2 regions of the Arthrobacter agilis genome follow, and region 2 is predicted to be linked to the other one. Evidence: predicted binding sites of a transcription regulator. Region 2 holds the regulator's gene; the other holds the start of a gene.
What was found. Region 2 encodes LexA, which represses DNA repair genes until DNA is damaged. Its sites were predicted from a motif close to TCGAACANNTGTTCGA; they were not measured.
Positions count from the first base shown of each region.

Region 1 (10,118 bases), 580 kb from region 2:
ATGAGCGCGATGAGCTGGACCACCGCGATGTCCTTCGCCGTGGCCTCGGGAATCACCTCCCGGATCAGTGCCTCCGAGCTGAGCACCGTGGGGCATGCCTCGGAGACCAGGAGGGCCGTGTCATGGACCTGGGACAGCTGTGCGGCCGAGCCCCAGCCGACGATCCTGACCTCGCCGTCCCGATGGACCATGAGGTTGGATGAGGTCGCCTCGCCCTGCGAGGGTCGGAATTCGACGCCTTTGCGGTACTCGAGCAGTACCTCCCTGAAACGCAGCAGGTGCTCGATCGCGGTCGTGACCCGCGGATCGAGAGCTACGCCCCGATCGCGGCACTCCTCCTCGAGCTGGGTGAGCTCCGCGATGGGACTGCGCGGGGCGAGGTTCAGATCGAGTGCAGCGAAGGCCCGACGCTTGCTGAGGAGGTTCACGCGGAACTGAGGGTCCGCGTAGTAGTCCAGGCGGACCACGCGCCAGTCGTTCGCCAGATCCTCCACGAGGAGGATGCCGGTCTCCTGGTCGGAGGCGTAAACCTTTGGGCCGATCCCGTGCTCACCGGCCGCCACTGCTGCCTGCATCATGCCGTGGCGGTTGCGCCAGGACCACGCATGGCGACTCATCACCTTGGCGATGACCCGGCCGTGTTCCTCGCTGTCGCCGCGGATGAGCGTGTTATCCGAGGCCCACCAGCTGGGGGAGGGCAATTGGGGGATGGGGTCGGACCACTGGATGTCCTTGAGGTCATGCATCCGGGTGAATTCCGACAGTCGTTCCTGAACAGGCATAGACGTTCTCCTCTGATGGTTGGGTACGGTTCCGAAGCTGTTGTTCTGCGGTGGTGTAGTCCGCGGGGGCGACGACGTGCACGCGCGACATTCCCTGCGCTGCCAGGGAGGTTCCGATGATCACCACGGCGAGTCCAGGGATCTCTAGTGGAACTGAGCGGATACATGGTGCTCCCCGTCATCGTTGAGCCCGGTGCCATCGGCGTATCGGTTCGCCGTGTGGGTGAGGGTGGTGACGGTGGCGTTGAACAGGTCATGGGACAGCTCGACGGGTACACCGGATCCGTCCCGGGAGATCCGATCGATGTCGAACAGGGGAGTCCCGATGGTGACCTTCAAGAGTTGGGCGACGCTCGCGCTCGCCCGGGAGATGTTGATGGTTTCGTCCACGGCCGCCAAGGTCACGCCGTAGTCCCGCTCGAACAGCTCGTACAGCGAGTTCAACGAGCGATCCAGCAGGTTCGGGAACCGTCCGGCCGGCAAGGTCATCTGCTCCAGCGAGAGCGGCTCGGAATTCGCCAGGCGCAGGCGCAGGATGACGAGGACCCGTGCGCCGGGAGGAAGGCCGAGACGTGCGGTCTCCGTGCTGTTGGCACCGCGTTCCTCGGTTCTGAGCACGCGGGTGGTCGAAAGAATTCCCTGCTCGTTTAGCAGCGCCGGGATGCCCTGGATCCGGTGCAACTGGCGATGCACCTTGAAGGGAGCATGAGGGTCCAGCCCTTCCAGGAGCATCACGGGATGCTCCTGCCGGACAAGAGTCCCGCCGTTGCGGCCCACACGACGTTCCACGACGCCCTCGCTCTGCAGCCACTCGAGGGCCTTGCGGAGGGTCCCGCGGGCCACGCCGAGTTGCAACGCCAGGGCTCTCTCAGCCGGGAGCCTTGATTCCCCGCGGTCATTCAGTTCAGCCATCAGCATCAGGAGACGATCGACGACGACATCGATCCTCATTGGTGCATCTAAATGGACCATTGAATTCCCTCGGCGGCGAGTTTCGCGGAATTGTCGCCCAGTATATGATCTGGATCACACCCGCTGTCTATACGCTCTTCATCTCGACCCGCAGCACGAGGAGCCGCAATGGCCGTAGTGCCGCCACGTTCGCTGGCCGAAGTGCGTGAGAATTCTGGCGCTGGATCCGGGACTCGTCTCTCCCCGGTATCCGCATCCGTGGAGATCGCACGCGATGCGATGCGGGATCTACGCGCCATGACCTGTGTGGTGGAGGGCCTGGGTGCCTCGGAGGAAGAGGCTGATGCGGAGCCCGCTCTTACGGATCAATTCCATGGACCATTGCACGGTGTCCCGGTCGTCGTGAAGGACAGTTTCCACGTCGTCGGTCTGCCGCGATGGCACGGCAGCGCTATTCATTCGGGTTCTTTGTCCCGCTTCGACTCGGCGCCGGTCGCCCGGTTGCGCGAGGCGGGAGCGGTGATCGTCGGAAAGACTGCGATGTCCGAACTCGGCCTGATCGCGTCGGGCAACAGCTCCCAGTTCGGGGACACGCTCAATCCGTGGAACACCGCGATGTCACCCGGAGGCTCCAGTTCGGGAACCGCTGCCGCCATTGCGTACGGAGTCACTCCTGTCGGCCTGGGCACGGACATCGCGGGCAGCGTGCGCCTGCCCGGCTGCACAGTGTGGCATCGTCGGCTTCAAACCGACGCAGGGCACCGTCCCCTATGCCCCTGCCAGCAACTGGCGTTCGGCCGGTCCGATGGGCACGACCGTCGCCGACGTACGCGAGATCTTCGACGTCGTCTCCCGCCATGACGAATCCGACCAGTGGTCCTTCCCCTACGACCTGGCAGAACGGCCGTCCCGGTACGCACCGGCCGACGTGAAGGGACTCAGCGTCGGTGTCATCGACTGGCCGGGTTACGGGCCGCGGATGGATGCCGAGACCCGCGCCCTGTTCGAACGGCTCCTCGAGTCACTGTCCCACGCCGGTGCACGTCTGTCCGAGCACAAGCCGGGCATCACCGACGCCGACTTCGAGGACCTGGACCTGTGCCTCACGACACGGTGTGAAGCCGAGGTGCGTTCGGCGCCTCCGGACCGCCGCTCGCAGTTGCTCCCGGCCGTAGCTCGGTGGGCGGCCTCCTCCCCGCCCCGTAGCGCCGCTGACCACTACGACAGCCTGGAGCGCCTTTCCGCGCGGGCCGTGCACCTCCTGGCAGCCGGCTCCCGCTTCGATCTGCTCGTATCCCCGGTGATGGGTGTCCATCAGTTTCCAGCCGATCACTTCGGCCCCGACACGACCATGCCGCTGCTGTACCACGCCAACTACACCGCCTGGTTCAATCAGACCGGTCAGCCCGCGCTGAGCCTCTGCATGGGGTTCTCGCCCGGCGGGATGCCCATCGGTGTCCAGGTGGTCGGGCGACGCCGGACAGACGGGTGGCTCTTGGACGTCGGTCAGAGCCTGGAAGACCTGCTCTCGGTCGAACGGGAGTGGCCGGGGCCAAGCCAGAATCAACGAACTCCGACGAGGGACGCGACATGACCATCGATGCACGGTTCCAGAATGCCCTCAGTATCCTCGAGGCGGGTGCGGACATGGCTCGTTCCTGGTTCGACGAAGCACATTTCCGGGTCGAACAGAAAGACGATGGAACGCCCGTCACGGAGGCCGACCGCAGCGTGGAGCAACACCTCCGCGACGAGCTCTCACGTCACTTTCCCGATGACGGCCTGCTGGGTGAGGAATTCCCGGAGGTCGAGGGGACGTCCGGCGGCCGCTGGATCATGGACCCGATCGACGGCACCAAGTCCTTCATCCACGGTGTGCCGCTGTACTCCACACTCCTGGCGTACGAATCGGCGCAGGGAGTCGAATTCGGCGCCATTGCCCTGCCCAGCCTGAATCGTCTGGTCTACGCGCAGTCGGGCCGCGGATGCTTCGATGGGCAGGGCCGGCAAGTGAACACCTCGAGCCGCCGAGAAGTGCGAGAAGCCTACGTGCTCTCGACGTGGCTCGAGGACTGGCCGCTGGACCTCGTAGCCCGGATCCAGACTCAGGACGGCATCATCCGTACCTGGGGTGATGGATTCGGCTACGCGCTCGTTGCTGCCGGACAAGCGGATGCGTTGCTCGACTTCACGGTCTCGCCCTTCGACGTGGCTCCGATGCCGGTCATCATGAAAGAGGCCGGGGGGATCTTCACCGACTTCGACGGCCTCGATTCGATCTACTCCGGAGTAGGTCTGGCCTCAGCCACGCGCGAGCTGCATGATGCCCTGCTGCGGGGTATCGCGGAGTCTGTCGGTTCACCAGCGTAGGACGTCAGGGATTAACACGCCTGCTGTGCACCGCCATCACGAGCTGCTCTGCGACAGATCATCGGCGAGGCGGAGCAGGTCGGCACCCAGCTGGCGGGCACGATCGGCGACGGCTCAAGCTTCAACAGTCGAAGCAGCTCTCCATCGCCCGGCACCGCCCGGATCTGTCGCTTACCGGAGGTGATCTGCACTCACGCCGCGCGGAGAGTGGCAAGTCGCTCATCGGCTCGAACTACGGCTCGACCGTGCCCTGACCGGATGTCCTGCGTCTGGCTGCGCTGTACCTCGCGGGGCGGCTGCCCGTGGACCGGCTCATCTCGCACCGGATGGGCCTCGACGAGGTGAACGAGGCGTTCGACGCGATGCGCCGGGGCGGGCGTGCCCGGAGCGTCATCGTGTTTTAGAGGACGACGACGGCGGCTGGTGTGGCTGGGGCGGCCGTCGGTGAGTACAGCAGTGGGGCGCTCGCAGCAGATCGTCCACGTTCGGCGTTACGAAGCTGCTCGTGGACGGCTTCCTCCACCTGCCAGTACGTATTTCTTCGGGGACTCCGGTCCGGGTCGAGGTATCCCGGCGGGCTGAACCAGGGGATGCCGTGCTTCGATTCGACGTTCCAGTCCCCCTCGTGGATCACGTGATGATGACGCGAGCACAGGAGGACGCCCTGGCTGATACTCGTTGTTCCACCTTTGGCCCAGGGCGTTATGTGGTGGGCCTCGCACCAGGGTGCCGGAATCGAGCAGTCGGGGAAGGCGCAGCCCTTGTCCCTCGCAACGAGTCCGCGGCGCAGATGCGCGGGGAAGAGGCGTTGTGCCCGCCCGAGGTCGAGGATCTGACCCTGTCCGCCGAGGACCATCGGAATGATGTCTGCATCACAGGCCAGCCTGCGGATGCATCGTGCGCTCATCTGCTGCCCGAACACAGCGTGCCCGGCACGTCCCATCTCGCCCACGAGGTCGGAATAGCTGATTGTCACCATGACCTGGGGCCGATGTCCGCCTGCTGCGGGAAGCCTGTCGGTCGACAAAGCGATCCTGCAGGCGGCAACCAGTCCGTCGAGGAGGCTCTGTGGTCGTGTCGGCCGGTCTGTATCACCCGCGCTGACGTCAGCCACATCGGCGTCGTCCCTCTCGCTCTGGCGCCCGCCCGTGGAGCATCCACCGGCATCACCCGTTTCGTTCTCGCCATTCATCCCGTCGGCTCGGTCTCGATCGCCGGCCGGATCCTCGTTGTTCTGAAGGGTGGCCGCTTTTGCCCTCGGGTTCGTCGCAGTGTTCATGACGGTGACCAGATGCTCGAACTGCTCGTCGGTGGCGCCGATCTCCAGGAAATGCAGACCGTTGCGCCTGCCCCTGAGGAAGACACCCTGTCGTGCCTTGAGGACCTTCTCGGTGGGTTCCTGCCCGTCCTGGTTGAGCACGCCCTCCCACCGTCGTGCCAGGACGCGCAGGAGATCCTCGTCCGATTCGACTGCCTGCCGCGTGAGGTGGTGCTCCATCGAATCGAGTTGCACCGGCGTTGCAAAGGACCGCACTCGTTGCACTGCATCATGAATGATCGATACAGCGCGTCCGCTGACCACGCCTGCGCTCGCTGCAGCACCGAGGGCGCTCATCGGCGCCGGAGTGGCAGAACCGAATGCGGTGGTCTCGGGCAGAAGGCTTGCCGCGAGCCTCAGCCGGCGATTCGCTTCGCTGTGGCTGATGCCGAGTCTGCCTCGCAGAAAGTCAGCACATGTCTTGAACTCCGGGAGGAACCTGTCATTGTTCCGCTGTTCGGCACCTGCTGACCTACTCCCGCAGGCACCCCCGGAGACGTCGTCCTGCACTGTCGACAGGCTTTGCTGCGCCCGCACGAGGAGGGAGTCGGAAGCCTCCTGCTCCCCGGTGCCGGCGACGCCGTGGTCCTGAACAGCTCGAGCGGCAACGATCTGGAGATGATCGATGATCTTCGAGAGGTCCTCGATGTCCTCGAGCGCTCGCACCACGTCATGCTTGCTGAGGAGAAGGTGACGCTCGGTCAGCTCCTGCGCGAAAGCGAGCAGTTCCGACCGCATCGATTCCAGGGGGCTACCCGTTCCCTGGGGGTGCGCGAGCGGTGCGATGTCCATGCCTCATTTTATCGAACACCCGTACTATTACTGAGGGCGCGGACTCATTGTGGAGGAGAAGTCGAGCACTGTTCCTCCACAGCCGTCGGCTGTCGTCGCCGATCGCGCCATCGACTCGTTGTACCGGAGACAATCGCCCAGCCGTGGCGCCATCAGACAGATCGGGCTCGTACAGTCCGGGATGAGCGCGCTACACAACTGCTGGTCAGCGACCGCTGGTATGCGCTGACCGACCATTCGCGAGGGGACACACCCCCGGCACGCGGACGTGCGGGTGCATGGCCGACGGCTCTGCAGTAGGCAAAGCCGGGCCGACGATCAGCGGTCAGCGCTCGAGAGACCGTCCGCGAAGCGCAGGAGCTCTGCGCCCAGTTGGCGGGCCCGGTCCGCAATCGTGTCAGGGTTGTCGGACGCGAGAGACGACGTCGGGCCGGCCAGCCCGCGGGGCGCCGACGGCTCCTGCTGGATGTCGATGTCGAACACCACATGGTCCGGATGGTGCCAGGTCGAGAAGACCTCCACGGGCCGCCCGTCCTGGTCGAAGCTCGTGCCCTCCAGCAGGAGCACGGGCGACGACGCCTCCAGCTGCAGCAGCCGCAACAGGTCCTCGTCGCCCGGGACGGCCCGGATCTGCCGCCTGCCGGACGTGATCCGCACCCCGAACTTCTCGCCGAGGGTCGCGTGCAGCGACGCGTCCCGGAGCTCCTCCGCCGTCAGGTCGGAGAAGGTAGGCGCCGGGAGCCAGGTATGGATGACGGCGATAGGCACGCCGTCGGCCGTGCGCAGCCGCTCGAGCGCCAGGACCTGATCGCTGCCGAGGACGGCCGTCGACGCATCGGCATCCTGCAGCGTCAGCGAGAGCACCTCCGTACCGACGGTCGCCCCGGTGCTGCCTAGCTGCGCCGACAACCCGGACGTGCGGTGCACCAGCCGGTGGTGCTCACGGCGTGGGGCCACGGTACTGCCGCGCCCGCGGCCCCGCTCGATCAGCCCTTCATCGGTCAGCGCGCCCAGGGCCTGACGCACCACGGACCGGGACACCCCGTACCGCACCTGCAGCTGTGCCTCGCTGGGCAGCGAGGTGCCCGGCGGTAGCGAATGGTTCAGGATCTGCGCCCGCAGATGCCCGCGTAGCTGCAGGTGCAGCGGTTCGCTGCTCCCGGCATCCAGCGGCCGCTCCGAGGCATCAGGGGTGTCTGGTCCGGTCATGATGAGCTGCTCCGGTTCACGATGCTGGTCGGGGGACTACGTATAAGCGCCGTCGGAGGGCGACGAGCGGTCGTCGTCGTTCTCCTCGAGGACCTTGCCGTCATGGACCCGCTTGAGCTCGATGCCCTCGAGGTAGCTGGGCACAGGAGGGTCGAGGTCTTCGTCGCTTGTCATGATTCCGATCCTAGGTGGCCGAGCCCCTAGTTCTTCTGCGCAGTCCGCCAGACGACATCCCAGCCCGGTGCCAGCTGCGCGGCCCGACGCATCGACAGCACGAGGCTTGCCTCGCGGGCGATGCCCTGGCCGGCGATATCGAACGCCGTGCCGTGGTCCACGGAGACGCGAACGACGGGCAGGCCGACGGTGATGTTCACGCCGTCGTCGCCGTAGACCGCCTTGAAGGGTGCGTGGCCCTGGTCGTGATAGCAGGCGATGACCATGTTCCACTTGCCCTTGACCGCGGCGGGGATGAGCGCGTCCGCCGGGACGGGCCCGTGCACGTTGATGCCCTTCTCGCGGGCTGCAGCGACGGCGGGGGCCAGGATGTCCGCGTCCTCGTCGCCGAACAGACGGTTCTCGCCTGCGTGTGGGTTGAGCCCGGCGAGGCCGATCGGCTCGTCCGGGTTGCCGAGGGCCTTCGTGAACGCACTGACGAGCTCGATGACGTTGCCGGTGCGCTCCGGCGTGACGTCCTCGATCGCCTGCCGCAGGGAGACGTGGGTGGTGAGGTGGAAGAAGTAGAGGTCGCCCGCGGACAGGACGAGGCTGAAGTTCTCCACCCCGAACTCGTGAGCGAGAAGCTCCGTGTGGCCGGGCCACTTGTGACCGCCGGCGTGCATCGCGGCCTTGTTCAGCGGCGCGGTGACGATGCCCTGGACCTTGCCTTCACGGGCCAGGCGGCAGGCCTCGACGACGAAGCGGTAGGAGCCGTCGCCTGCGGCGGGGCTGAGCTCGCCCAGCTTCACGTCGGCCAGCGACGGCCCGGTCTGCAGGAGCTCGATGATGCCGGGCTCGTTCGTCGCGTCCTCGATGGAGGACAGCACGCGGACCTTGTCCGGGTCGCCGCCCACGTTGGACACGCCCTGGCGCATGGCGGCCTCGTCGCCGATAACGACCGGCACGCATTCCTGCCGGATGTCGTCGTGCCCGAGCAGTGATTTCGCGGTGATCTCCGGCCCGATGCCGGCGACGTCGCCGAGGGTGACGGCGAGGGTGGGGATGCTCATGAGGATGCCTCCGTTGACTGGGCGAGGATGGTGAGGGTTCGGGTGAGTTCGGTGACGGTGTCGAGCAGGGCGGTGACCGGCCCGAAGCCGCCGGCCTTCGTGACGACAATCTTCCCAGCCGCGGTGCCGCCTTCGACGACGCCGACCGGGATACCCTCCTGGATGGCACCGGTGATACGCAGCGCCTGGGCGCGTGTGGCGTCGAGGACCGCGCGGGCTCCGTCGCCGCCGACGAGTACCAGGGCTCCGACGGACGTGCGGGCCAGGGTCTGCTGCACCACCGAGGCGAGACTGCGGGCGATGGCGGCACCGCTGAGGGTCACGGACCCGCCGACCGCCTCGGGGGAGGTGATGACGACGACCCGCGGGAGGGACTCCGGGAGGTCGAGTTCTGCTGAGGCCCACTGCGCGAGCCGGTTCGGCTGGTCGAGCAGTGACTCGTCGGGCTGCAGGATGCGGAGGTCGGACGGGTCCACGTGGTCGCGCAGGTGATCGGTCTGGGCGCGGGCGACGTCGTGCAGCGAACTGACGACGACGACGATGCGCTGCCCCTGCGCGGCGGGTGCCGGTTCGGGTGGAGTCAGCACGGTGGCATCATCGGCCCACGCCGTTGCCAGTGCGGCGGCGAGGCCGGCCGACCCGGCGGGGATCGCCGTCGGGCCGGCGACGACGAGCGCGGCCGCGAGGGTGAGGAGGTCGCTATCGGACGCCGCGTTGACGATGACGACACCGTCACCCGCCGCTTCGCGCAGCGCCTGGGCGTCTGCCTCGGGTGAGCCACTGAGGCTGATCGTCGTCGTGCCCGGCATGAGCTGCGAGAACTCGCTTGTCGGGACCGGGGTTACCGGATCCCGGCCCGCGGGGGAGTCCTCCACGGGTCCGCCGTTGACGCGCAGCAGGCCGTTCTCGATGGTCCGGCCCATCGCCGGGTAGGCCGGGCACACGACGGCGAAGCAGCCGGGGTGTTGCTCCTGCCAGGCGTCCATGGAACCGGCGATCTGTGCCGGGACGCTGCCGCGCATGGTGGAGTCGATCTTCAGGTACAGGCTGTTCGCCCCCGCGGCGATCAGGTTCCTGATGGCGCTCGCCGTGGCCTGACGGGCAGCTGCAGGATCCATAGCGCGGGCGTCGGTGTTGACGGCCAGGGCGCTGCCGGGCTCCACCGAGTCCGGGAGCAGTTCGCCCAGCAGCAGCCGGGAGGGCCAGCCGGTGCGGGAGAACTGGACCACGGAGTCGGTGGCGCCGGTGACGTCGTCGGCCGCGATGCCGACGATGGGTGCGGAAGGTGTCACGGCCGGTCGTCGCCCTGCGTTCGACGGGGACGGTCGGTCGGGGCCGACGGGTCGCCCGCGGGTGGGAGCTCGGAGGCGGACGTCGGGGTCACTGCAACGGCGTCGTCCGTGTCCAGCCCGCCCTGGCGTTTGAGCACCCAGGTGGCGAGGAGCGGGGCGAAGATCGCCGTGACCAGGACCGCCGAGGCGACCTGCGCCGTCGCGACTTCCACGAACG
Region 1 is NZ_JAUSXO010000001.1:240,095-250,212, forward strand. Features, by position in the region: gene QFZ50_RS01130 (hypothetical protein) at 1-782, opposite strand, end outside; gene QFZ50_RS01135 (GntR family transcriptional regulator) at 927-1,733, opposite strand; partial or broken gene QFZ50_RS18180 (amidase family protein) at 1,992-2,345, shown strand; gene QFZ50_RS01145 (amidase family protein) at 2,350-3,288, shown strand; gene QFZ50_RS01150 (inositol monophosphatase family protein) at 3,285-4,064, shown strand; gene QFZ50_RS01155 (HNH endonuclease signature motif containing protein) at 4,465-6,174, opposite strand; gene QFZ50_RS01160 (GntR family transcriptional regulator) at 6,493-7,383, opposite strand; gene QFZ50_RS01165 (hypothetical protein) at 7,420-7,557, opposite strand; gene pdxA (4-hydroxythreonine-4-phosphate dehydrogenase PdxA) at 7,584-8,609, opposite strand; gene QFZ50_RS01175 (four-carbon acid sugar kinase family protein) at 8,606-9,901, opposite strand; gene QFZ50_RS01180 (2-keto-3-deoxygluconate permease) at 9,898-10,118, opposite strand, start outside.
Region 1: QFZ50_RS01155 (HNH endonuclease signature motif containing protein) is a predicted target of LexA. The motif match lies at 6,186-6,201, and genes of this name have one in related genera.

Region 2 (10,118 bases):
TGCGGGTCCTCGACGGGACCATGGCGGAGGCGGACGCCGTGGAGGACACCGTCGCCGCGACGCGGCGCTTCGCACGCCGCCAGCTGACCTGGTTCCGCGGGGACCCCCGCGTCGCCTGGCTGGACTGGCGGGCATCGGATCTCGCCGAGACGGCCGCCGCACTCGTCCGGCAGGCCGCGGCACCTATCCTAGAACGGTGACCGACTTCCTCGCCGAGACGACGACCCCCACCGCCCTGCCGCCCACGGGGCTGCCCTTCACCAAGGGGCACGGGACGGGCAACGACTTCGTCCTGACACTCGACCCCGACGGCACGGGGCCGATCGATCCGGCGTTCGTCGCCGCCGTGTGCGACCGCCACCGCGGGATCGGCGCGGACGGCTACATCCGGGCGGTACGTTCGGCTGCGCTCCCCGAGGGCCGGGCCCTGCTGCAGACGGAGCCGCGCGCCGAATGGTTCATGGACTACCGCAACGGGGACGGGTCCGTCTCCGAGATGTGCGGCAACGGCGTCAGGGTCTTCGCCCACTTCCTCCTCGCCAAGGGCGTCGCCGAACTGCCCGAGGGCGGCGAGCTGGCGGTCGGCACCCGGGCCGGGGTCAAGCGCGTGACCCGGTCAGGGGACGGCTACGCCGTGGACATGGGTCCCTGGGAATTCATCTTCCCGGACGCCGCCGTGGCACGCGGCATGGACTCCCTCGTCGACATCGGCGGGCTCGACGTCGATCGGCCCGCCCTGTCCATCAGCATGGGCAACCCGCACACCGTCGTCGCGCTGGCCGAACAGGCGGAGCTCGACCGGACGGAGCTGCACCGGGCACCCGCCGTCCAGCCCGTCCCGCCGGCGGGCACCAACGTCGAACTCGTCGTGCCGTCCGATCCGCTCGTGGGCAGCGACGGCGTCGGCCGCCTCACCATGCGCGTGCACGAGCGGGGCGTCGGGGAGACGCAGTCCTGCGGGACGGGCGCCTGCGCCGCGGCCGCCGGCACACGCTTCTGGGCCGGCGAGGGCGCACCCGCGCAGTGGCTCGTGGCGGTACCCGGCGGAGTCGTCGGCGTGACCTTCTTCGACGGCCCGGACAACCGGGAGCACGTCCAGCTCAGCGGGCCCGCCGTCCTCGTGGCGGACGGCACCCTGCTACCCGCCGGCTGACCCGCCACCGACCCGTCAGCGCGTCCCGTCGCCCGCCGCCGGTGTCACTCCGGGCGGCACACCTCGAGGACGCGGAACGACTTCGACGTCTCGGCGCGCCGCACGCTGAACCCTGCCGGCAGCTCCCCGGCGAGCCAGCGCTGCAGGGAGTCCGCGCCGAGGTTCTTCTGCACGACGAGCCACGCGCTCCCGCCGGGGGCGAGGCGCGGGAGCCAGCGGAGCAGCAGCGCATGCAGTTCCTGCTTCCCGATCCGGATCGGCGGGTTCGACCAGATCGTGGAGAACTCGAGGTCGGGGTCGACGCCGTCGGGCGTCGTGGCCGTGACGTTGCCGAGTCCCAGCCGCCGGGCGTTCTCCGCGGTCAGCGCGACGCACCGCTCGTTGACGTCGACGGCGTGGACCTCGGCGCCGGGCGCCTTGAGCGCCATCGTGAGCGCGATCGGGCCCCAGCCGCAGCCGATGTCCAGCAGGCGCGGCCCCTCGGGGTCCGGCACGGTGTCCAGCAGGATCGCGGTGCCCTTGTCCACGCCGTCGGGGCTGAAGAGGCCCGATGACGTCACGAGATCGCGGCGCGCGCCTGCCAGGACGACGGCCAGTGGCCTGCGCGTGTCCGGCCCTGCCGGCTGGGCGCTGAAATAGTGCTGCGGCTCCTGCTGTGAATCCATGGGGAAAGCCTAGTGGCACGCCCCTGGCCGTCCCCACCGGTGGTCGCCCGGTACCGGTGCACCAGGTTTTCGCCGGGGGAGAATCCGATGGAACGGCTCGCAGTGCGGCCGTAACATTGGAGGACATCCACCTAGGGAGATCATGACCGAGAATCACGGACATTCCACCGGAGCCGACATGGGCCCCGAGGAGATCCAAGCCGTTATCGACCGGATCCTGGCCAGCGACGAAGCGGCCGCGGCGAAGGCGAGAAGCGGGAAGAAACCGGAGACGACCAGAGCGCCCATCGAGACGTCCTGGCGCTCCCGGGCCCTCGCCCTTTCCGGCGACGACGAGCTGTCGGACGCCGACGGCGACCAGGAGGACCTGGCCGAGCGCCGTGCGCTGCGCCGCGTCGCCGGTCTCTCGACCGAACTCGAGGACGTCACCGAGGTCGAGTACCGGCAGCTGAGGCTGGAGCGGGTCGTCCTCGCCGGACTGTGGAGCGAAGGAACAGCGCAGGACGCCGAGAACTCCCTGCAGGAACTGGCAGCACTCGCCGAGACGGCCGGCTCGGAGGTGCTTGACGGCATCGTCCAGCGCCGCCTGAAGCCGGACCCCGGCACCTTCCTCGGCTCGGGCAAGGCCCAGGAGCTGAAGGACATCGTCCAGGCGACCGGAGCCGACACGGTGATCGTCGACAGCGAGCTGTCCCCGTCGCAGCGCCGAGGGCTCGAGGACATCGTCAAGGTGAAGGTCATCGACCGCACCGCCCTGATCCTCGACATCTTCGCCCAGCACGCCAAGAGCCGCGAGGGCAAGGCGCAGGTGGAACTCGCGCAGCTCGAGTACCTGCTGCCGCGCCTGCGCGGCTGGGGCGAGTCGATGTCCCGCCAGGCCGGTGGGCAGGTCGGCAGCGCGAGCGCCGGCATGGGCTCCCGCGGTCCCGGCGAGACGAAGATCGAACTCGACCGCCGCAAGATCCGCACCCGGATGGCAAAGCTGCGCCGGGAGATCGCCGGCATGAAGCCCGCGCGCGAGACCAAGCGGGCCAACCGCCGGCGGAACCAGGTACCCTCCGTCGCGATCGCCGGGTACACCAACGCCGGCAAGTCGTCCCTGCTGAACCGCCTCACCGACGCCGGTGTGCTCGTGCAGAACGCCCTGTTCGCCACCCTGGATCCCACCGTGCGGAAGGCGGAGACCCCGGACGGCATCGGGTACACGCTGGCCGACACCGTCGGATTCGTCCGGTCGTTGCCCACCCAGCTGGTCGAGGCGTTCCGCTCGACCCTGGAAGAGGTTGCCGACGCCGACCTGATCCTGCACGTCGTCGACGCATCGCACCCGGACCCGGAGGGCCAGATCGCCGCCGTCCGCGCCGTCCTGACCGAGATCGACGCCCGCAAGGTGCCCGAGATCGTCGTGTTCAACAAGGCGGACGCCGCCGACCCGTTCGTGATCGAGCGGCTGCGGCAGCGCGAACCGCGCTCCGTCGTCGTCTCCGCCCGCACGGGAGCCGGGATCACCGAGCTCCGGCAGCTCATCAGCACGAGCATCCCGCGCCCCGGGGTGAAGATGGACCTCCTCGTCCCCTACGAGCGGGGCGAGGTGCTCAGCCGCCTGCACGAGGAGGACGTGGAGATCCTCGGCATGGAACACGTCGACGAGGGGACACGCCTCGACGTGATGGTCCGCGAGGGCCTGGCAGCGGACCTGGAGCCGTACCTGCGGCATGAGTGACAGTATGCGGACCGGCGCCGCCGTCGCGGCGCCGGATCCGGCGCGCCCCACCGCCGGGACCCGGCAGGCGCTCGAGCTGCTCGATGCCGCCGTCGGGGCGATGGGCGGGGAGATGCGCGCCGGCCAGCACGAGATGGTCCGGCAGGTCAGCGAGGCCATCCGGTCCGGCGACCATCTGCTGGTCCAGGCCGGCACCGGCACCGGGAAGTCGCTGGCGTACCTGGTACCCCTGATCGCGCACGCCATGGACAGCGACCGCCCGTCGGTGGTCTCCACCGCGACGCTCGCCCTGCAGGCGCAGATCGTGGGCCGGGATCTGCCGCGCCTGCTCGACGCCGTGCGGCCCGCCCTCGCGCGCCCGGTGGACGTCGCGCTGCTCAAGGGGCGCTCGAACTACGTCTGCCTCCACAAGACCGGCGGCGGCTTCCCCGAGGAGGACGCCCCGGACGCGCTCTTCAGCCTCGGCGAGGACGCAGCACCCCATCCCTCCCCGGCCCCCGGCGCCGGCGGCCCGGCGTCCGCCCTCGGCCGGGAGGTGGTCAGGCTCCGCGAGTGGGCGGAGGACACCGCCACGGGCGACCGCGACGACCTCGTGCCCGGCGTCAGCGACCGGGCGTGGCGCCAGGTGTCCGTGTCCAGCATGGAGTGCCTCGGCGCCGCACGCTGTCCCGTCGCGCAGCAGTGCTTCAGCGAGAAGGCGCGTGCCGCCGCGGCGGACGCCGACATCATCATCACCAACCACGCGATGCTCGCGATCAGCGCCTTCGAGGGGCTGGCCGTGCTGCCCGAGTACGACGTCGTCGTCATCGACGAAGCCCACGAACTCCACGACCGCGTCACGGGCGCGGTGTCCGGGCAGCTGTCCGCCGCCATGGTGAGTGCGGCCTCGACGGCGCTCCGCCGCCACGCGTCGATCGGCACCGCGGCCCTCGACACCGCAGCGTCCGCCTTCGAGGCGGCGGCCGAACTCGTCCCGTCGGGGCTCCTGCCCGGCGGCCTGCCCGATGACCTCGAGCAGTCCCTGGCGCAGGTCCGGGACGCCGCACGGGCGGCGCTGTCCGACACGAAGACGGACGGCAAGTCCGAGGCCGACGCCGACGGCGGCCGGCAGGTGGCACGCTCCCGCGTCACCCTGGTGTTCGACCTCGCCGAACGGATCCTCGCGGCGGCGGACTCCAAGGAGGTGGTGTGGGCGTCCCGGCCCAGCACGTTCACCCCCGGATCCGGCTACTCCTCGCCGGACGAGACCGCACCCGCGACGCTCAACGTCGCGCCCCTGTCCGTCGCGGGACGCCTGCGGGAGGGACTCTTCGAGGACCACACGGTGATCCTGACCTCCGCGACGCTCGCCATCGGCTCGGAGTTCGGGCCCGTGGCAGGATCCCTCGGCCTCAGCGGACCGGGCGCGCCCGCGTGGACCGGCGTCGACGTCGGCAGCCCGTTCGACTATCCGCGGCAGGGCGTCCTGTACGTGGCGAAGGACCTGCCGAAGCCCGAACGGGGCACCTCGGCCGCGCAGCTGGAGGAACTGCTGACGCTCCTGAAGGCGTCCCGCGGGGGTGCGCTCGGCCTGTTCTCCTCGCGGCGGGCCGCCGAGGAGGCAGCGGAGGCGCTGCGGCCCGAGGTGGACTTCGAGATCCTGTGCCAGGGGGAATCCTCGCTCAGCGGCCTCGTGGACCGGTTCGCCGCCGAACCGGACACCTGCCTGTTCGGCACGATGTCCCTGTGGCAGGGCGTGGACGTGCCCGGGGCCTCGTGCCGTTTGGTCGTCATCGACCGCATCCCCTTCCCGCGGCCCGACGATCCCCTCATGACCGCCCGCACCCGCGCCGTCGCACGCAACGGCGGCAACGGCTTCATGAGCGTCTCCGCGACCCACGCGGCCGTACGGCTCGCCCAGGGGGCAGGGCGCCTCATCCGGTCCGCGGGGGACCGGGGGGTCGTCGCGGTGCTCGACAGCCGCCTCGCCACGGCCCGCTACGGGGGCTTCCTCCGGGCGGCGCTGCCACCGTTCTGGGCGACGACGGACCGGTCCACGGTCACCGGCATCCTCGAGCGGCTCTCCGCCCGCTGACCCGCCTCCGACCGATCCGCGGTGGATGCGCGAGAAGGGAGCCGCAGTCCTGGACTGCGGCTCCCTTCCGGTGTCGTGCGGCGGTCCGCCCGGCGACTACAGGGCGCGCATCACCGAGACGACCTTGCCCATGATGCTCGCGTGGTCACCGAGGATGGGCTCGTACCGCGTGTTCTGGGGCAGGAGCCAGGTGTGCCCGTCGCGCTGGCGGAACGTCTTCACGGTGGCCTCGTCGTCGAGCAGCGCCGCGACGATGTCGCCGTTCTGCGCGCTCTGCTGCTTGCGGACCACCACCCAGTCCCCGTCGCAGATCGCGGCGTCGACCATCGAATCACCCGAGACCCTGAGCATGAAGAGCTCCCCGTGGCCCACGAGCTGCCGGGGGAGGGGCATGACGTCCTCGACGACCTGATCGGCGAGGATGGGCCCGCCGGCCGCGATACGACCCACGAGCGGCACCAGGGCCGTGTCCACGGCGACCCGGTGCTCGGCGGAGGGCTTCCGCTCCGGCGATCCGTCCACGGGTGCCTCGGGAGGCAGGGTGAGCGGCAGCAGGACCTCCATGGCCCGGGGGCGCTTCGGGTCACGCCGCAGGTAGCCGAGACGCTCGAGCTGCGACAGCTGGTGGGTCACGCTCGAAAGACTGGCGAGGCCCACGATGTCGCCGATCTCCCGCATCGACGGCGGGTAGCCCTTGTCCGCGATGGAGCGCTGGATGGTCTCGAGGATCGTCAGCTGACGCGCCGTCAGTCCCTTCGACACGGAGCGGCCGCGGGGACGGCCACGGCCCGCCGAGATCGGCACGGGGCCTGCCGGCCCCTCGACCGTGTTCGATTCCTGCCCGTCCGCCGGAGTTCGTTCCGCCACTGTTGTGCCTTTCGCCTGGGACTGCAGATCCCGTTGTGCCCGCCTGCCGCCCGCCGCGGCCGCGGCGGGCGTTTCTGTCAGTGGCGGGTGATTGCCTGAGGTACATCGACGCCGTGCCTGCCGCTCCGTAGCGGCGGGTGCCGTCGATGCCCTGCCCTGATCACGCTAGGGCAGACGGTGGAGCTTTTCAAACATGTGTTCGACCGAGTCTCGACAACGGTCGTCCGTCAGTGCTAGAAATAAGCTCTGATTAATTAGAACACGCGTTCGAAACAGGAGTCCAGACCTGATCGGCTATTCGAAGGGAAAGAGGCTGGCAATGGCTGAAGTACCCGCACTGCACGGCAGCACGGCGTTATGGGCGCTGACCCCCACCCGTCCTGAGGCACGCCTCCGGTCCGTCCCCGCAGGGCGGGCCGCACGCAGCGCCGCTACCTTCGGTCCGCGCGTGCCCAGGCCGTCCCGTGGCATCCCGCAGGCCGCCGGACCGGCCCAGCCCCGTACCTCCATGCAGCGGAGTGCGGAGCGCCCCCTGAGCCTGACGCGGCGGGGACGTCTCGTCCTGGTCGGCCTGCCGATCGCACTGGGCGTGGCGGCCCTGATCCTCCTCGGCGCCTTCCTGACGTCGCAGGCCCAGGCCGGCGAGTCGCTGCCGGCGCCGGCGGCGGCCGTCGAGGTCAGCGTCGCGGCGGGGGAGTCCCTCTGGGACCTCGCGCTCCGGTACGCGCCGGACCGCGACCCGCGGGACGTCGTCGCCGAGATGGTCGAACTCAACGACCTCCGCAGCTCCGTCGTCCAGGCGGGGCAGGACATCGCGGTCCCCGTCGGCGGTTAGGCACGCCGTCCGGGGCGGGGCAATCGTCGCACCCGGACACCCGCCATTGGCCGCTGCAGGCGGCATCGCTTAAACTCATGGGGTGCCCTCCTCCGTCGACGCCCTCTCGAACCTGCCGCTGCGTGACGATCTCGTCGGGCTCCACCCCTACGGAGCTCCGCAGCTGGACGTCCCGATCCTCCTGAACGTCAACGAGAACACGCACGGTGTCCCGGCCGACGTGCACGCGGCCATCGTCGAGGCCGTCGCCGCGGCCACCCAGGGCCTGAACCGCTACCCGGACCGTGAATTCACCGAACTGCGGAAGAATCTCGCCGACTACCTCGGCCACGGGCTCACCCCGGACCAGCTCTGGGCGGCGAACGGCTCCAACGAGGTCCTGCAGCAGGTGCTCCAGGCCTTCGGCGGCCCGGGGCGCACGGCCATCGGATTCCCGCCGACCTACTCCATGTACCCCCTGCTGGCGAGCGGCACGGGCACCCGCTACGTCACGGCGGACCGTGAGGCCTCCTACGCCATGACGCCGGAGGCCACGGCCCGGGCCGTGCGCAGCTCCGGCGCGAACATCGTCTTCCTGTGCTCGCCGAACAACCCCACGGGCACGGCGCTGGGACTCGACGTCATCGAGGCCGCCTACGAGGCGGGCGAGGCGGCGCGCGCCATCATCATCGTCGACGAGGCCTACGGGGAGTTCGCCCAGAAGGACACGCCGAGCGCCCTCACCCTGCTGCCCGGGCGCCCCCGACTGCTCGTGTCCCGCACGATGAGCAAGGCGTTCGCCCTGGCCGGAGCCCGGATCGGGTATCTCGCCGCAGCGCCGGAGGTCGCCGACGCGCTCCGGCTGGTCCGCCTGCCGTACCACCTCTCCGCGATCACCCAGGCGGCGGCCAACGCGGCCCTCACGCACGCGGCCACCCTCCTGTCCAATGTCGAGGCCATCAAGGTGCAGCGGGACCGCATCGTGCGGGAGCTCCGGGGCCTCGGCCTCTCGCCGGCCCCGTCGGACGCGAACTTCGTGTTCTTCTCGGGCCTCGAGGACCCGCACCGCGTGTGGGAGGGGCTCCTGGAGGCAGGGGTCCTCATCCGCGACGTCGGTATCCCCGGCTCGCTGCGGGTCACCGCGGGAACAGAACGCGAGACCACGGTGTTCCTCTCGGCGTTGGAGAAGCTGCTCTAGCCCGTCGGTACCGTCCGCCGGACCACCCCGCGCGGGTCTCCTAGACTTGAGGAGCGCGCACGGTCCGGCGTCGCACCCCTCCACCCCACAGCAGCACGCCCCAAACCTCGATCCGTGCCCGGACACCGGGCAGCGCACAGAAGGAATGCAATGACAGTTGATGCCGCCCGCGGCCGAACGGCACGTATCGAGCGCGTCACGAGCGAGTCGAGCGTCCTCGTCGAACTCGACCTCGACGGCACCGGTGTGTCCTCGATCGACACCACCGTGCCCTTCTACGACCACATGCTCACGGCCCTGTCGAAGCATTCGCTGATCGACCTCACCATCAGGTCCTCCGGCGACACGCACATCGACGTCCACCACACCGTCGAGGACACCGCGATCGCGATCGGCGAGGCACTGCGGATCGCCCTCGGCACGAAGGCCGGCATCCGCCGCTTCGGCGAGGCGACCGTGCCGCTCGACGAGGCCCTCGCCACTGCCGTCGTCGACATCTCCGGCCGCCCGTTCCTCGTCCACGGAGGGGAACCCGCCGGCCAGGAGTACCACCTCATCGGCGGGCACTTCACCGGATCACTCACCCGCCACGTCCTGGAGGCCCTCGCGCTGCACGCCCAGATCTGCCTGCACGTCACGGTCCTCGCGGGCCGCGATCCGCACCACATCGTCGAGGCCCAGTTCAAGGCCCTGGCCCGGGCGCTGCGGTCAGCTGTGGAACCGGATCCCCGCGTCGAGGGCATCCCCTCCACGAAGGGAGCGCTATGACCGCCCGCACCGTCACCGTCCTCGACTACGGCTCCGGCAACGTCCGCTCCGTCGTCCGCGCCCTCGAGCACGTGGGGGCCGACGTCGTCCTGAGCGCGAAGCCCGACGACGTACTCAACGCCGACGGGCTCCTCGTCCCCGGCGTCGGAGCCTTCGCCGCCGTGATGAAGGGACTGAAGGACGTCGACGCCCTGCGCATGATCGGCCGCCGGGTGGCCGGTGGCCGGCCCGTCCTCGGGATCTGCGTGGGACTGCAGGTGCTCTTCGACGAGGGCGTGGAGCACGGTGTGCGCACGCCCGGCATGGGGGAGTGGCCCGGCACCGTGGAGCGCCTGAAGGCGGACGTCGTGCCGCACATGGGCTGGAACACCGTGCAGGCGCCCGAGGGCACCGTCCTGTTCGACGGCATCGGTGACGAGCGCTTCTACTTCGTGCACTCCTACGGCGTGCAGGACTGGTCCTTCGACGTCACCCAGCCCGCCATGAAGCCGCCGCAGGTCACCTGGTCCCACCACGGGGGACCCTTCATCGCCGCGGTCGAGAACGGCCCGCTCAGCGCCACCCAGTTCCACCCCGAGAAGTCGGGCGACGCAGGAGCGCAGCTGCTGCGGAACTGGATCGAGGGACTGCGGTGAGCCGATGGTGAGTCTCCTGCTCATGGGAGCCGCCGGCCTCCTCATCGGCGGGGCGTACTCGCTGCGCAGCCAGGAGTTCCCGCGCTGGGTGTGGATCGCCTTCCTCGCGCTGGCCGGACTCGCGCTCGTCGCCGCCTACCTGTTCACCCTCCCCGGCGACTAGCCGCAGCCCGACCCCGACCGACCCACCCGAGCTCCGCCGCCCGTACGAAAGCAGACCA
Region 2 is NZ_JAUSXO010000001.1:815,412-825,529, forward strand. Features, by position in the region: gene miaA (tRNA (adenosine(37)-N6)-dimethylallyltransferase MiaA) at 1-200, shown strand, start outside; gene dapF (diaminopimelate epimerase) at 197-1,153, shown strand; gene QFZ50_RS03590 (class I SAM-dependent methyltransferase) at 1,198-1,818, opposite strand; gene hflX (GTPase HflX) at 1,961-3,541, shown strand; gene QFZ50_RS03600 (ATP-dependent DNA helicase) at 3,534-5,615, shown strand; gene lexA (transcriptional repressor LexA) at 5,712-6,419, opposite strand; gene QFZ50_RS03610 (LysM peptidoglycan-binding domain-containing protein) at 6,802-7,317, shown strand; gene QFZ50_RS03615 (histidinol-phosphate transaminase) at 7,400-8,494, shown strand; gene hisB (imidazoleglycerol-phosphate dehydratase HisB) at 8,645-9,262, shown strand; gene hisH (imidazole glycerol phosphate synthase subunit HisH) at 9,259-9,897, shown strand; gene QFZ50_RS03630 (hypothetical protein) at 9,902-10,060, shown strand; gene priA (bifunctional 1-(5-phosphoribosyl)-5-((5-phosphoribosylamino)methylideneamino)imidazole-4-carboxamide isomerase/phosphoribosylanthranilate isomerase PriA) at 10,118-10,118, shown strand, end outside.